One region of the Noviherbaspirillum sp. L7-7A genome, then DNA from elsewhere that is predicted to be linked to it. Evidence: predicted binding sites of a transcription regulator. Region 1 holds the regulator's gene; each other region holds the start of a gene.
The links. The regulator FNR, encoded in region 1, switches genes on or off when oxygen is low (the NO sensors DNR and NnrR bind a similar motif). The targets are predictions, from matches to a motif close to TTGATNNNNATCAA.
Positions count from the first base shown of each region.

Region 1 (5,239 bases):
TCATTGCGGAACTGGCGCGGGCTGACGTTGACCGACACGTACAGTTCGCGCCCGGCGACTTCCTGCAGGCGCTTCAACTGGACACAGGCGGCCTTGAGCACCCAGGCGCCCAGCAGGTTGATCAGGCCATTGCTTTCGGCCATCTGGATGAACTGGCTGGGCGAGATCAGCCCCAGTTCCGGGTGCATCCACCGCATCAGCGCCTCGAAACCCACGATCTCCCGGGTGACGGCATTGACGATGGGCTGGTAGTGCAGGAAGAACTCGCCGTTTCGCACGGCCTCGAACAGCGCCGCTTCCATCGACACGTCATGGTCGGGCGCGCTGAAGGTGGCGCGGCTGTAAATGACGCAGCGGGCGCGGCCGGTTTCCTTGGCGCGCGCCATCGCGGTGTCGGCATGGGCCAGGAGCCGTACTTCATTGTCGCCGTGCTCCGGATAGATGGCGGCGCCGACCGAGGTGGACAGATACAGCGACTGGCCTTCGATCTCGAACGGCAGCTGTATCGCGCTGATCATGCGGCGCGCTATCGGGTTGATTTCATCGGCGTGGGACGCGCCCGGCAGCACCACCATGAATTCGTCGCCGCCGATGCGGGCCAGGGTGTCGTTGTCGCGCAGCGCCTTCTGCAGGCGGCCGGCGGCCTCGCGCAGCAGCGCGTCGCCGGCGGCATAGCCGAGCGCATCATTGACTTTCTTGAAACCGTCGAGGTCGAGCGCCAGCACGGTGAAGCCGCGGCCGGTGCGCCGGGCATGGGAAATCGCCATGCGCAGCCGGTCCGACAGCAGCGCGCGGTTGGGCAGGCCGGTCAGTGCGTCGTGGGTGGCCAAATGCAGCAGACGCTCCTTGGTTTCCTGCTGCCCCGAAATATTGCGCCCCACCACCAGCACTTCGGTGCGCCCATCCAGATCGGGATGGGCGGACAGTTCCAGTTCAAACCAGTGCAGGCCGGTGCTCGTATGGACCCGCACATTGACCCTGTCATGCAGACCGCTTGCGATCACCTGGGCCATGACCGATACCAGGCCTGCCCGGTCCGGCGTATCCACCCGCTCGATCAGCATGCTGCCGCACAGGACGGCGCCCGGCGCGATGATGCCAATGGCGCGCTGGCTGGCGTGCAGAATCTCGCCATTCTCGGTGAGCGTGAAAACCAGATCCCCGGCCGACTCCGTCAGCCGCGTCAGCTGGCCTTTCAGGTGTTCTATCAAAACGTCATTTGGCATCGAAAACATGTTCGGTGATGGTTATTGGCTGAATTTCCAAACGCTCGTTCCTGAAGCCGCCAGGGCAAAGTTCGTACGGTCCGCCGTGCAAAAAAGCAATGATCCGCTTTGCCCGGCGCTGACGTCTTTCCCCGGGGACGCCTGAGCGCATCCACGGTACCGAAAGCCTATCTTCGGGTGAGACCCCAAACTTATTTACGGCAGGAAATAATCTAACTTTAACCGAGAGCTTGCCCGGAAGGAAGTCCTGTCAGGCCGAATGCCTGTGCCAGGAGGGTGTAGGAGTGACGCCGCGCGGCCGGATCGTGGGTCCAGGTATTGACCACGATTTCATCCAGGTTCAGCTGGGCCGCCAGTGCATGCAGCCTTGCAGCCACCTGCCCGGCCGTTCCGACGATGGCGCGGCGGCGCAGTGCGGCGATACGGGCCTGGTCCGCCTCGTCATAGGCGGTCGCCGCCGCTTCCTCCGGAGAGACCAGAGGCAGGCGCAGGCCGCGCTCGAAGCCGATGCGCCAATGCTCGCGGGTCCTGAGCAGATGGCGCGCCTGTTCCTCGGTATCGGCCGCCAGCGCCCAGACGCAGATCGTGGCCTGTGGCATGGGATGACGTTCGCTGGGCTGGTACAGCCTGCGGTACAGGTCCAGCGCTTCTTCCACGCCCTCCCCTTCGCTGAAGAAATAGGCATAGGCATAGGGCAAGCCAAAATGCGCCGCCAGCTGGGCGCCATAGTTCGAGCTTCCCAGTATCCACATCTCCGGCGAAGTCGGCCCTTGCGGATGGGCGCGGCTGGCGCCAAACGGATGGCCGGGCGCCAGCGGCATGCCGCTGACCCAGGCCTGCAGATCCTGCACCTGCTGTGGAAAGCGTTCCGCAGCCTGGCCGGCGTCCGGATTCAATGCATAGGCGGTGAGACGGTCCGAACCGGGCGCCCGGCCGATGCCGAGGTCGATGCGGCCGGGCGCAATGCCTTCCAGCACCCGGAACTGTTCCGCCACTTTCAGGGCCGAGTAATGCGGCAGCATCACGCCGGCGCTGCCGACCCGGATGCGTGAGGTGGTGGCAGCGATGGCCGCCATCAGCACCTCCGGCGCACTGCCGACGATGCTGCCGCTGTGATGGTGCTCGGATACCCAGTAGCGATGGTAGCCGAGCCCGTCGCAATGCCGGGCCAGCGCCAGCGACTCGGCGATGGCATCGGTCTGGGGCCGGCCGCTGACAGCGGTGGATTGGTCAAGAACGGAAAGCTTCATGGTGTGGCCGCAAGCTGCCAGTGAAAAACCGATACTGTAATGCAACACGGCGCGTCATGCGCGCCGTGCCATTTCTGCAAACCGTGCCGGGAAAGTCCCGGCAACGACCTGAATTACTTGCCTGGAGCCGGGTTGCCGCCGCCAGCGCCGCCATCGGCCGGCATGATACGGGTGCCTTCGCTGCCAGCCGGCCTTGCGGTGGCGTCAGCGCTACGCTTGGCGCGCCGTTCGGCGGTGCGCTGCTTGCGTGCCTCGCGGCGGGCGGCGCGCTCTTCCGGCGTCAGCGCCTTCGGATTGCGCAGATTCGGCTGCGACGAAGTGCCGGGCGTTGGCACTTCGGTATTGGCGCGCAGCTGGCCGGCGCCGGCGTTGCGCTCGGCCTTGACTTCCGCGCGGCTGCGGCTTGCTCCGGAGTTACGAGCAGGCTTGTCCTCGAACTGGTTGACCTTGTCGATATCGGCGGCGCTGGCGCCGGACTTGACCTCGGCGCGGCTGGTGCCGCTGCCCTTCACCGCAGCGCCCGGACGGTCACTGAATTCATTGACCCGGTTCGTATTCGCCGCGCTGGCGCCTGACTTGACTTCGGCGCGGGATTGGCTGGCCGATGGGTCGGTGGAAGTGGCGGCAGGCGCTTGCGCGAAAGCCGAAACCATCGCGGCCTGAGCCAGGGGAAGTGCCAACAGCGTGAACATTTTTTTCATTTTGCGCATCCAGTCGTTGAGAGTGAAGAAAGGGAGTAGCACCAGCACAGCCACATCGTGCAAAAAAGATACCGATTTTTCCGCAGACCGACTGTGCGCTGGCGAACACAAGCGTCATTCCACTTAACTATTTGATAAACAGCTAATATCTGTTGTATCCGCGTTACGATGTGTTTGCTACACTTCGCCGTACCAACCGTTCTAATCCGCAGATCAGTACTGCGACACGTTTCATACCGTAGCGTTTCGTGTTTCCAACGGCTTGAGATATATCATTGGCGACCATGATCCAGTCCATTCCAGTCAGCAGCCAGCCAGCACCCATCAACGTCAATGCCCTGAAGGCAAGCTGCGCGGCCTGCAGCATGCACCAGCTTTGCCTGCCTATGGGGCTTGACGATGCCGACATGTCGCGCCTCGACGCCATCATCGGACGCCGGCGCAAGGTGCCGCGCGACACCCATCTCTACCGCATGGGCGACCCGTTCACCAACCTGTACGCGATCCGGCTCGGGCATTTCAAGACCTTCCAGATCAACGTCAGCGGCGAGCAGCAGATCACCGGCTTCCAGATGGCGGGCGAGCTTCTCGGCATGGACGCCATTGGCACCGAGCGCCATCACTGCTCGGCGGTGGCGCTGGAAGACAGCGAAGTCTGCGACATTCCGTTCGCCCGCCTGGAAGAACTGTTTAGCCACATTCCCACGCTGCTGCACCATTTCCACCGGATGATGAGCCAGGAAATCACGCGCGAGCAGAGCGTCATGCTCCTGCTGGGCAATATGCGCGCCGGCCAGCGCTTTGCCGCCTTCCTGGTCAATCTGACGTCGCGCTATGCCGCCCGCGGCTATTCCTCCACCGCCTTCCAGCTGCGCATGTCGCGCGAGGAAATCGGCAATTATCTCGGCCTGACCATCGAGAGCATCAGCCGCCTGCTGTCGCGCTTCAAGAAGCTGGGCGTGCTGCAGGTAAGCAACCGCGAGATCGTGGTCCTCGATCCGGCCCGCCTGAAGGCGATGGCAGCCGGCACCGAGAAATGCGACTAGCGTGATGCCGCCAATGTCGCTGTCATAGCGGCGGCTGGCGGTCGGCCGGCACATTGGCCAGGTAATAGCTGAGCATTGCAGCCAGCGAGCAGAACAGCCAGAACAGGAAAAATCCCACCGTGTAGGCTGCCAGCGGCGACAGCGTGAACTCCACGCCGCCCAGGTGCAGGTCCTGCGGATCGAGCAGGGAAAAGAAAAAGCCTTCCGCCATCGCCGCCACCAGGAAGGACGGCCACAGGATCACCATTGCCAGACGCCGCATCTGTGCCTCCTTCAGGGTTGGTCGGCCGACAGCGCCACGGAGGCCTGCTGCGGCCAGGGCCACACGCCGTTGATGCGCCAGCTGCGGCCCTGGTCTTCCAGCATCACCTGCCAGCGCGCCATTTCCAGCATCGGCAGGCTCACGCCGAAATTGCCTTCTGCATCCGCCACCACCGGCAGCACGATGTCCTTTTCCGGACGGGTCGAATGGACCAGGCGCAGCGTCATCGCGCCCCGCGGAATGCCCTGCGCGCCGCGCATCGTGCCTGTCAGCCGGCCAGCGGCGGCATCGTAGCGCAGTGCCAGCGACAGCCCCAGCCGGCTGGCAGCCTGGTCGCGCCGCAGGTCCTGGTTGATGGCCTTGCCCTGCCGGTAATAGTCGCCCACCACCAGCGCATCCTGCTGCGAGTAGGAAAGCCAGATCGTGTAACTGCCCGCCAGCACCACCAGGAACGGACCCAGCATGATCAGCCAGGGCCAGCGGTGCTTGTACCACGGTGTGGCGGGACGTTCGAGGGTATTCATGGATGGCATTTGCATTCTCCTTCAGCGCGGCACATAAAAGACCGCTTCTTCCCTGACCTGCAGGCCGGATTCATCCAGCGCCTGCAGGCCGATATGTATCTTGTTGGATCCCTTGCCGGCCTGCCCGCCATCGATGCGCAGCCGCACCGGCACGGAACGGGTCTCGGTGCCATTGAGGGTTACCTCATCGGCGCCGGCAAGCCGCAGCGATGGCAGGCCGTCCACCACGA
Region 1 is NZ_JAHQRJ010000001.1:2,704,554-2,709,792, forward strand. It holds gene KTQ42_RS12330 (GGDEF and EAL domain-containing protein) at 1-1,226, opposite strand, end outside; gene KTQ42_RS12335 (LLM class flavin-dependent oxidoreductase) at 1,445-2,476, opposite strand; gene KTQ42_RS12340 (hypothetical protein) at 2,590-3,177, opposite strand; gene fnr (fumarate/nitrate reduction transcriptional regulator Fnr) at 3,462-4,223, shown strand; gene KTQ42_RS12350 (hypothetical protein) at 4,246-4,485, opposite strand; gene KTQ42_RS12355 (FixH family protein) at 4,497-5,009, opposite strand; gene ccoG (cytochrome c oxidase accessory protein CcoG) at 5,031-5,239, opposite strand, start outside.

Region 2 (5,239 bases), on a different contig from region 1:
GAACTGATGCCCTGCGCCAGCGCCGCCGACAGTTCCTCGGGCGTGTTCACGGTCGAACCCTCGCCGCCAAAGGCCTGCATCAGCATGTCGTAGCGCGCGCCCTTGACGAACACGGTGGGGGCCGGGTCGGCGCCGCCGGTGGGGTTGACATCGCAACCCTTGTAGACGCCGTTGTTGTTGAAGATCACCACCGTCACCGGCAGGTTGTAGCGGCAGATGGTCTCGACTTCCATGCCCGAGAAGCCAAACGCCGAGTCGCCTTCGAGCGCCACCACCGGCTTGCCGCTGGTCACCGCCGCGCCGATGGCATAGCCCATGCCGATGCCCATGACGCCCCAGGTGCCGGAGTCCAGGCGCTTGCGCGGCTCCATCATGTCGATCACGCTGCGCGCAAGATCCAGCGTGTTGGCGCCTTCATTGACGAGGTAGACATCGGGCTTGTCCTTGAGCACATCGCGCATGGCCGACAGCGCGGTCATGAAGTTCATCGGCGCGGACTTGGCCGACAGGGTCTTGGCCATCTTGGCGACGTTGGCATCGCGCTTTTCGGCAATGGCGCCGGTCCAGGCAGCATCGGGCTTGTCGAAGCCGGTCTGGTCGATCGCGGCCAGCAGTGCCGAGACGGTGGAGCCGATGTCGCCGGCCAGGGGTGCATCGATGGGCACGTTGGAGTCCATCTCCTGTGCCGAGATATCGATCTGCACGAAGCTCTTCTGTGCCCAGTCCTTGTGGTCCTTGCCGCCCCAGGTCGGGCCCTTGCCATGCGAGAGCAGCCAGTTCAGGCGCGCGCCGATGAGCATGACGCAGTCGGCTTCCTTCAGGGCGTAAGAGCGGGCGGCGATGGCAGCCTGCGGATGGTTGTCGGGCAGCAGGCCCTTGGCCATGGACATGGCCAGATACGGGATGCCGGTGCGCTCGACAAAGGCGCGGATGTCGGCATCGGCCTGGGCATAGGCGGCGCCCTTGCCGAGCATGATGACCGGGCGCTTGGCCTTCTTCAGCACGTCCAGCGCGCGGGCGATGGCGTCGGGTGCGGGCAGCTGGGCCGGTGCCGGGTCGACCACCTTGACGATGGAGCGCTGGGCGGCGGCGGCATCCATGGCTTGGCCGAGCAGCTTGGCCGGCACGTCGAGATAGACGCCGCCGGGACGGCCGGAGACGGCAGCGCGGATGGCGCGCGCCACGCCGATGCCGATGTCCTCGATATGGTTGATGCGGTAGGAGGCCTTCACATAAGGCTTGGCGGCATTGAGCTGGTCGAGCTCTTCATAGTCGCCCTGGGCCAGGTCAACGATCTCGCGCTCGGAGGAGCCGGAGATCATGATCATGGGGAAGCAGTTCACGGTGGCATTGGCCAGCGCGACCAGGCCGTTGAGGAAGCCGGGTGCGGAAACGGTCATGGCGATGCCGGGCTTTTTGGTCAGGTAGCCGGCGATGGCGGCGGCATTGACGGCATTGGCTTCATGGCGGAAGCCGATGAAGCGAAAGCCCTCGGCCTGCGCCAGGCGGGCCAGGTCAGTGATGGGGATGCCGACCAGGCCGTAAATGGTCTCGACGTCATTGGCTTTCAATGCATCGAGAAGCACGTGGAAGCCGTCGGTCTGCTCGGCAACGTCCGCGCCCTGCGCCTGGCCTGCCTCCTGGCTCTGCTCTTTCAGCAGGGTGGTCTCGTCGGTCTCGGTCTTTTTCAGTACTGAAGACATGCGTTCTCCTCTGTATGTTTTATGCGTGTCGCTCGCCATAAAGGGATATGGCCAGGCAGCTTGTCTGCCGACCCGCGCCGCAGGATGCCCCGGGGTCAGGTTGCGGCCATCATAGCGACGGCCGGGCTTTTTTCTCATTGACCAGGGTCAAGTTTGACAACATGAGTTTTTGCCTGCGGTCCGGCAAGGAAGAATCCGCAAGCAGGTACAGGGACATAGAAAAAAGCCTGTTAGCAAAGGGCGAAAATAAATTACCGCCAACCGGTTGCGCAAGTGGGGAAAGCCAGGCGCCCAGTTAAATTTGCGGAATTTTGGAAACTTAACCGCGATCAAGGAGAAAGCGCGAGCGTTCTTTGAGAATCAGTGCCAGGTTACCAGTAGCCATCAGGCACATCACCGGCAGTCCACAATACGGATCGCATCCTTGCTACTCGATGCTGTGGAAGCCGGCCAAGCGGGAAGGGCGGTTTGCAGACAGTAGCATGCTGTCATGGCCGCCGCGCATTGAACGAGGAGACCAAGTTCATGAATCAGCCCGGTTACACAGTAGAAACCAGAATAGCTCGGTCCCTCATGTCCCTGCCGTCATATCCGCTGGCGATGCGGCGGCTCGGTCCGCACACCCCCTTTACCTGACGAGTTGTTTTTGCTGCCCCAGCAGCCAAACAGTAAACGCGGTTTCTGTATCAGAGACCTATCCCGGAAAGCCGATACCGGCCCTGCTTTGGTAATCCCATCTGCACCGGGAAAATTTGGAAAATTGACATCGGTCAATTTAATTTTTTCCAAAGTTGTCCAGTATTTTTGTACCCATCCATGAATCGGAAAAATATCCGAACAAGGCCGGTTAGATTCCAATGCGGCAAACGGCAATGCCAGCAGCATGCTGGTCCAACAATACAACTACGACGGAGACTGAAATGGGTAAGACATTGCATTCAAGGGTCATCAGCGGTTCACTGAAATTTGCCGGGTGCGCGCTGGCAGTGGCTGCCGCCTTCGCGAGCGCGCCCGCACTGGCATGGGAGCCCACCAAACCGGTGGAATTCGTGGTGCCGGCCGGCACCGGCGGCGGCGCCGACCAGATGGCGCGCCTAATCCAGGGCGTGATCGTCAAGAACAAGCTGATGAAGCAACCGATGATCGTGGTTAACAAGTCTGGCGGCGCCGGGGCCGAAGGCTTCCTCGAAATCAAGGGCGCCAAGGGCGACCCGCACAAGATTGTCATCACGCTGTCCAACCTGTTTACCACGCCGATGGCAACCGGCGTTCCCTTCAGCTGGCGCGACATGACGCCGGTATCCATGATGGCGCTTGACCAGTTCGTGCTGTGGGTCAACGCCGATTCACCCTACAAGACGGCGCAGGATTTTGCTGCAGGCGTAAAGGCAGCCGGACCCAACAAGACCAAGATGGGCGGCACCGGCTCCAAGCAGGAAGACCAGATTCTGACCGTCGGCCTGGGCAAGGCCGTGGGCACCAAGTTCATCTACGTACCGTTCAAGGGCGGCGGCGAAGTGGCTGTGCAGCTGGTGGGCGGCCACGTCGATTCCACTGTCAACAACCCGATCGAGGCCGTGGCGCAATGGCGCGCCGGCAAGCTGCGCCCGCTCTGCGTGTTCGACGAGAAGCGCATGGACTACAAGGCCAAGGTGACCGAGACCCAGTCCTGGGCGGATATCCCGACCTGCAAGGAGGGCGGCATTCCCACCAGCTACACCATGTTGCGCGGCATCTTTATGCCGCCAGGCGTGACCAAGGAGCAAACCGAGTTCTATCTCGACCTGCTGAAGAAGGTCCGTGAGACGCCTGACTGGAAGGACTACATGGAGAAGGGCGCCTTTAACCAGACGGTGATGACCGGCACCGAGTTCACCCAGTGGCTGGAAAAGACCGAAACCATGCATCGCGACCTGATGAAGGAAGCAGGCTTCCTGGTGCAGTAACGGGACTTGGGGATGCGGCAATGGCGGTAACGCCTTCCCGCATCCGGTCCCATCCGGTTTCGCCGTCCAATCACTCTATCGGGGCATACAAATGGAGCAAATCAAGGAAGCCGACGAGGGCGCTCGCACTGGCGTTCCCACTTATGTCGTTGAAGCAGTCGTCGCCGGGCTGGTGCTGATCGCCGGCCTGGTCGTTATTTTCGGCAGCCGCAAGCTGGGCTCGGGCTGGACTTCGGATGGTCCAGGCGCTGGCTATTTCCCTTTCTATATCGGGCTGATCACCGCCATCTCCGGCCTGGGCGTGCTGTACCAGGCCCTGCTGGGCAAGAACCGCAATACCGAGATCTTCGTCGATGGCGAGCAGTTCAAGCGCGTGATGTCGGTACTGGTACCGGCTGCGGTCTATGTGCTGGCAATCCAGGTGATCGGCATCTATGTCGCGTCCGCCATCTATATCGCGCTGTTCATGGTCATCCTGGGCAAGTACTCCTGGGTGCGCAGCGTGATCGTGGCGCTGGCCGTGGCGATCCTGTTCTTCTGCCTGTTCGAGGTGTGGTTCAAGGTACCCCTGTTCAAGGGGATGTACGATCCGCTGAGTTTCCTCGGCTACTGATCCCCAACAGGCACGGCGCGGCCTGCTGGGCGCGCCTGTGAAAACGGAATTAAAGGAGTTTTGTTATGGAAGAAATCAGCGCGCTGTTCCATGGCTTCGCAGTCGTTCTGACACCGATGAATACGGTCCTGATGTTTGTCGGGATCATTCTGGGTGTGCTGATCGGCGTGTTGCCCGGGCTGGGAGGCGCCAATGGCGTGGCGATCCTGCTGCCCTTGACCTTCAGCATGTCCCCTACCTCTGCCATTATCATGCTGTCCTGTATCTATTGGGGCGCACTGTTCGGCGGGGCAATCACCTCGGTGCTGTTCAATATTCCGGGCGAGCCCTGGTCGGTGGCAACCACCTTCGACGGCTACCCGATGGCGCAGAAGGGGCGGGCCGGCGAAGCACTGGCGGCCGCCTTCACCTCATCCTTCGTGGGCGCCTTCGTGGCCGTGGTGATGATCACGTTCATGGCGCCACTGGTGGCCAAGTTCGCGTTGAAATTCGGCCCGCCGGAATTCTTCGCTGTCTACCTGCTGACCTTCTGCAGCTTCGTTGGCATGGGCAAGGGGTCGCCGTTCAAGATCCTCGCATCGATGGCGCTTGGCTTTGCGCTGGCGTCGGTTGGCATGGATACCGTGACCGGGCAGTTGCGCCTGACCTTTGGCTGGTCCGAACTGATGCGCGGCTTCGACTTCCTGATCGCCGTGATCGGCCTGTTTGGCATCGGTGAGATCCTGCTGTCGATGGAAGAAGGCTTGGCCTTTTCCGGCAAGTCGGCCAAGATCAGCCCCAAGGTGGTGCTTGAAACCTGGAAGCAGCTGCCCAAGTTCTTCATGACCTACATCCGCAGCTCGCTGATCGGCATCTGGATGGGCATCACCCCGGGCGGTGCCACGCCGGCATCGTTCATGAGCTACGGCATTGCCAAGAAGACATCCAAGAACGGCGCCAAGTTCGGCACCGGCGAGCTCGAAGGCGTGGTGGCACCG
Region 2 is NZ_JAHQRJ010000003.1:474,390-479,628, reverse strand. It holds gene oxc (oxalyl-CoA decarboxylase) at 1-1,703, opposite strand, end outside; gene KTQ42_RS23615 (hypothetical protein) at 2,289-2,588, opposite strand; gene KTQ42_RS23610 (tripartite tricarboxylate transporter substrate binding protein) at 2,624-3,649, shown strand; gene KTQ42_RS23605 (tripartite tricarboxylate transporter TctB family protein) at 3,741-4,262, shown strand; gene KTQ42_RS23600 (tripartite tricarboxylate transporter permease) at 4,328-5,239, shown strand, end outside.
Region 2: a site for FNR is predicted at 1,841-1,854, ahead of oxc (oxalyl-CoA decarboxylase). Genes of this name have one in related genera too.

Region 3 (5,239 bases), 2.6 Mb from region 1:
CCCGGTATCTTCACCGCCGGCAATGACCTGGAAGACTTTCTGAAGCAGCCGCCGCAGGGCGAGAACAGTTCGGTGTTTCGCTTCATGGCCGCATTGAAGGGCGCGACCAAGCCGGTTGTGGCGGCGGTCAGCGGTGCGGCGGTAGGCATCGGCACCACGATGCTGCTGCATTGCGACCTGGTGTATGCGTCGGACAATGCGAAGTTCTCGATGCCGTTCAGCCAGCTTGGGCTGTGCCCGGAATTCGCTTCCAGCCTGCTGCTGCAACGCGTCGCCGGCTACCAGCGCGCGGCCGAGAAGCTGATGCTGGGTGAAGCCTTCCTGGCCGACGAGGCACGGCAGATGGGACTGGTGAACCGGGTGCTGCCGGCGGCTGAACTCGAATCCTTCGTGCAGGTCCAGGCCGCCAAGCTGGCAGCCTTGCCGGCTTCTTCGGTGCGTACCACCAAGCTGCTGATGAAGCAGGGCACTGCTAGCGATATCGATGCGCAGATGGCGCAGGAGGGCGAGCATTTCCGCCGCATGCTGACCGCGCCGGAAGCCAAGGAAGCATTCACCGCCTTCTTTGAAAAGCGCAAGCCCGACTTCAGCCGCTTCTCCTGACGGCCTGGCCCGCCCCGAACGGCGCTGCTGCATGGCGCGGCGTTGGGATGCCGCTGATGCGCGCATCTCAACCAACCCTTCCAGCCGTGGCACTGCGTTTCGTCAGAAGCGATAACCCACGCCCACACCGAACAGCACGGGATCAAGCTTCACCCGGCTGATCTGCTCGCCAGCCATGGAGACGTCGCTGCGTATCTGCACCTTCTTCACATCCACATTGATCGACCAGTTGCGGTTGAGCTTGACGTCGAAGCCAGCCTGCAGCGCCAGGCCCCAGCTGTTCTTCTCCAGATTGATATCGTTGTCCAGCCTGACGCCGGAAATGCGGGTGTAGTTGATGCCGGCGCCCAGGTAGGGGCTGAAAGTGGCATCGGGCAGGAAGTGGTACTGCAGTGTCAGCGTCGGCGGCAGGTGCTTGAAGCTGCCGATGCTGGTGCCATCCACTTTCACGGTGTGCTTCTGCGGATAGGTCAGCACCAGTTCGGCGGCCCAGTTCGGCGTGAAGAAGTAGGAGATATCCACTTCGGGAATCGTCTTCTTGCTTACCGTGATGAGGTCAGGTTCCGTGACGCCGCCGATCGGAGAGGAACGATCGGCCGGGTCGATATGCACGGCGCGGGCGCGGACCATCCATGGGGATTCCTGGGCGAAGGCAGCGCCGGCTGTCAGTATGGCGGCGGCGATGGCAATCGTGATGACTGTTCTTTTCATGATGCTCCCTGGTTGATTGAAACGCCGCCAGCATATTTTCCCGCTCGGGCCAGCCGGTTGATGCAGGTCAATTTTTTCCGTGGGTCAAAATTTTGTGGCGTAACAGCCACCACGCGTTTTGGGCTGTCCCGATTGAGCGTGCCGCGATATGGACACCATGAGACTGTGCCTATGTATCCGCCTCATGTCCCCAGGCGCCTGGCATCGAAGGGTGGCAACAATGTGCCGGCTTGTGCATCGCTGTGGATGAATGTCATGATGCGCAGACCCGTCCGACAGCATCCAGCCCAACCAGCAAGGAGAATCCAGCATGTTCCATGGCCTGAGTGCCTTCCCCCTGACGCCGATGAATGAAGACGCCATCGATGAAGCTGCCTTCGCACGGCTGCTTGAGCGCCTGGTGCGGGCGCGGGTCGATTCGATCTGCGTACTGGGATCGACCGGCAACTATGCCTATCTGGGCATGGCCGAGCGCAAGCGGGTCGCGGAGCTGGCGCTTGACCATGCAGCGGGCGTGCCGATGATGGTGGGCATCGGCGCGCTGCGCACCCGGGATGTGCTGGCGCTGGCCGAGCATGCGCAGAAGGCAGGGGCGGATGCCGTGCTGCTGGCGCCGGTGTCCTACCAGAAGCTCACCGACGATGAAGTCTTTGGCCTGTATGAAGCGGTAACGCGTTCCCTTTCCGTGCCGCTGTGCGTGTACGACAATCCGGGCACGACCCATTTCAGCTTCAGCGACGCATTGCATGCCCGCATCGCGCAATTGCCCCGGGTCGTTTCGATCAAGATTCCCGGCGTGCCGCTTGACGCCGGGGCGGCAAGGGAACGCGTGCAGCGTCTGCGGGCGCTGATTCCGTCGCATGTAACGATAGGCGTGAGCGGCGATGCCCATGGCGCTGCCGGGCTCAATGCCGGATGCGACGCCTGGTACTCGGCCATTGGCGGCCTCCTTGCCAGGCCGCTGCTGGCCATCACGCGTGCCGCACAGGCCGGCAATGCCGGCGAAGCCACACGCCTGTCCGGGCGCCTGCAGCCTTTATGGGCGCTGTTGCAGCGCCATGGCAGCCTGCGGGTGGTTGCGGCCGCCGCCGAACTGCTGGGCCTGGTTGCCAGCCCCAGCCTGCCCTTGCCGCTGCAGGCGCTGGCGGGAGAGGACCGGCAGCAATTGCACCGCATGCTGGAAGAACTGAAGCTGGCGGACTAAGTTTTTCCCGGCCCGAAGCTGGCAGCGGCTGCACTGTTCAGCGTTTGCCAGGCCGCTTTCCTTTCAGGACAGCAGGGACAAATGGCCCTGCCGGTCCAGCCCATAACGCTGCAGGTCGCTGGCGAGAAACAGACTGCCCTGATAGCTGGCGCGGGCTTCCGCCTCGATGTCGCCCAGTGTGGGCGCGCCATTGCGCGCTGCATCCGGCTCCTGATAGCGCGGGCTGAAATGGGTCAGCACGAGGTTGGGGATGCCGGCCTCGCTGGCAAAGCGGGCCACCGCCGCCGCCGAGCTGTGTTGCGGCCCAGGCCCTGACTTCTCAAGGCCAGCCGCGGTATAGGTGGACTCATGCACCAGCACATCGGCCTCGGCTGCCTCGGCGGCCAGCAGCGCCGGGCTGTCATTGTCGCCGCCGACGATGATTTTGCGCGGCTTTCGCGGGGCGAGCAGGTAATCACGCGCATGTATCGTGCGGCCGTCCGCCAGCATCAGGTCGCGGCCCTGCTGGATCCGGCCCCAGCCGGGGCCGGCCGGCACGGCATCGCGCCTGAGCTTGTCCACGTCCAGCTTGCCTTCCACTGTCTTTTCACAAAAACTGTAGGCATAGGACGGCACCCGGTGCGACAGGGCAGTGGCCCGCACATCGAGGTCGGGCAACGGCTGCGCATCCGCCAGCGCTTCCACATTGATGAATTGCAGCGGATAGGGCAGGCGCAGTTCGGTCGTTTCCAGCACGCAGTCGATGAAGCGGCCTATCGAAGGCGGGCCAATGATGAACAGCGCTTCGGTCCGGTTCAGCATGCCGGCGCTGGCCAGCAGCCCCGGCAGTCCATAACAGTGGTCGCCATGGATATGGGTGATGAAAATGGCGCGCAGCGTCATCAGCGACAGGCTGGTGCGCAGGATGCGATGCTGCGTGGCTTCGCCGCAGTCGATCAGGCACCACTGCCTTGATGACTCCGTACGCAAGGCCAGCGCAGACAGGTTTCTGCTGCGCGTGGGCGTGCCGGATGAGGTGCCCAGAAACTGGAGTTCCATTGTCTATCCATTTGTTGAGGCAAGCCGCTTGAGTGCCATTGGCTTGTCCATAGCCCATAACACCTGTCATCGGCAATTCAAACCGCCCTGACGATGCGCGCTCATGTATCACCATCAGTGAGCGCTTCGCAGCATGCGTTCCCGGCCGGCGGGGTTGTTCACTATCTGCAGCTTGCGATGCCTTGCCCGCACCGCGTCTCACCAGTGCAGGGAAAGCAGCACCCGCTGCATGTTGGGCCCGCACAGGCTGCTGATCTCATCGCGCCTGGCCCATCGGAAGCCATCCATCTCGGGCGTGGGCTGGCCCGTGACCGGATGGATGAAATGGCTGATGCAGACCAGATTGTCGATGCCACGCACGTACTCTGGCGCCTGTACCTTGAACAGGTGCAGGCGCTTGTCCGGCCGGAAATCGAAGAGTCCCAGTTCCAGGAACAGATCGGTGGCGAACTCGAGCCCGGTTTCCTCATGCAGTTCGCGCCGAGCGGTCCTGACGGCCGGCTCGCCCGGTTCCTGCATGCCCTTGGGCAGATCCCAAAGGTCATGGCCGGTCACGTGGCACAGCAGCAGTTCGCCGCTGCTATTGAGTACCAGGGTGCCGCAGGAAATGGGTAAGTCCTTGCGTGTACTGAAATCCATGAATTTGCCTTTCCAAGGGACTGTCGGGAATGGAAACCCTGGAATGCGCAGGGGCATCACGCTGCCTGCCGTGAGTGATCCTTACCACAGGGTCACTGGCGCTGCTAGACATGCTGTAGCACTGGACGCCAGCGGTGGGAGCCGGTCAGGCCCATCGGCACAAGCTGCGGCGCATCGCGGCCAGCCTATTGGGTCTGGTAATACCAGGCAATGAAGCCATTGGTCTTCCAGCCCGCTGCCTTGAGCGCGCTGCGGTCGCTTTCAGACATGGCTGAAAACAGGAAATCCTGCAGGCTGATCGGTGCTGGTCCGGATGAGAGCACAACCGCAGGGTTGGGCGAGTACTTCTTGAATATCGGTAAGGCCACTGCAATCGCTGTTTCAAGTTCAGTCAAGGTCATTGATGCTCCCCTGGTGGAGGCGGATAGACGACACACCGTGCCGTGAACATACTGCAGGCCTGGTTGAAATTCAGTCAGAAAAATTCCCGATCTCATGTAGGACATCGACTGCCTGCAACCCGAGCTTCAGTTCAGATAAAGGGTTTTTCCTACGCCAGATCAGGCAGTTCTCTGACGCAGGCTGATGGCTGCTTTCGCTAGACTGTTCGTTTGAGCTGACCTTCCAGCCAACTCCGGCATGCCATGCCATGCGGGCAATGTGGTTTACCTGTCGATGAGGTCGTCAGCATGCTTGCTTTCTTTACAAGCCGCCCCGTGCTACTCGCATTCGCCATATTCACCGCAGCGTTGGCCGTGGGGGCGTTGATTTATTTCGACCTGATCTGAAGCTGGAAATCTCATTGCCGGGGGGCGACTTCATTCCTATTCCTTTCAATAGCCAAGATTGATGAAAACCTTTCATTGCGACCGATGCGGACAGCAGGTGTTTTTCGAGAATGTCCTCTGTGAGAATTGCGGTGGAATGCTGGGCTATCTGCCGCAACAGCGCGGAATCACCACGTTCGAACCCAACGGCAATGGCCTGTGGCGCAGCCTGAACCCGGCCAACGAAGGCCAGCTGTTCAAGCAGTGCTTCAATTAT
Region 3 is NZ_JAHQRJ010000001.1:103,122-108,360, forward strand. It holds gene KTQ42_RS00515 (enoyl-CoA hydratase) at 1-603, shown strand, start outside; gene KTQ42_RS00520 (OmpW family outer membrane protein) at 706-1,314, opposite strand; gene KTQ42_RS00525 (dihydrodipicolinate synthase family protein) at 1,625-2,518, shown strand; gene KTQ42_RS00530 (MBL fold metallo-hydrolase) at 2,582-3,556, opposite strand; gene KTQ42_RS00535 (NUDIX hydrolase) at 3,755-4,195, opposite strand; gene KTQ42_RS00540 (hypothetical protein) at 4,381-4,596, opposite strand; gene KTQ42_RS00545 (putative zinc-binding peptidase) at 5,045-5,239, shown strand, end outside.
Region 3: a site for FNR is predicted at 1,372-1,385, ahead of KTQ42_RS00520 (OmpW family outer membrane protein). Genes of this name have one in related genera too.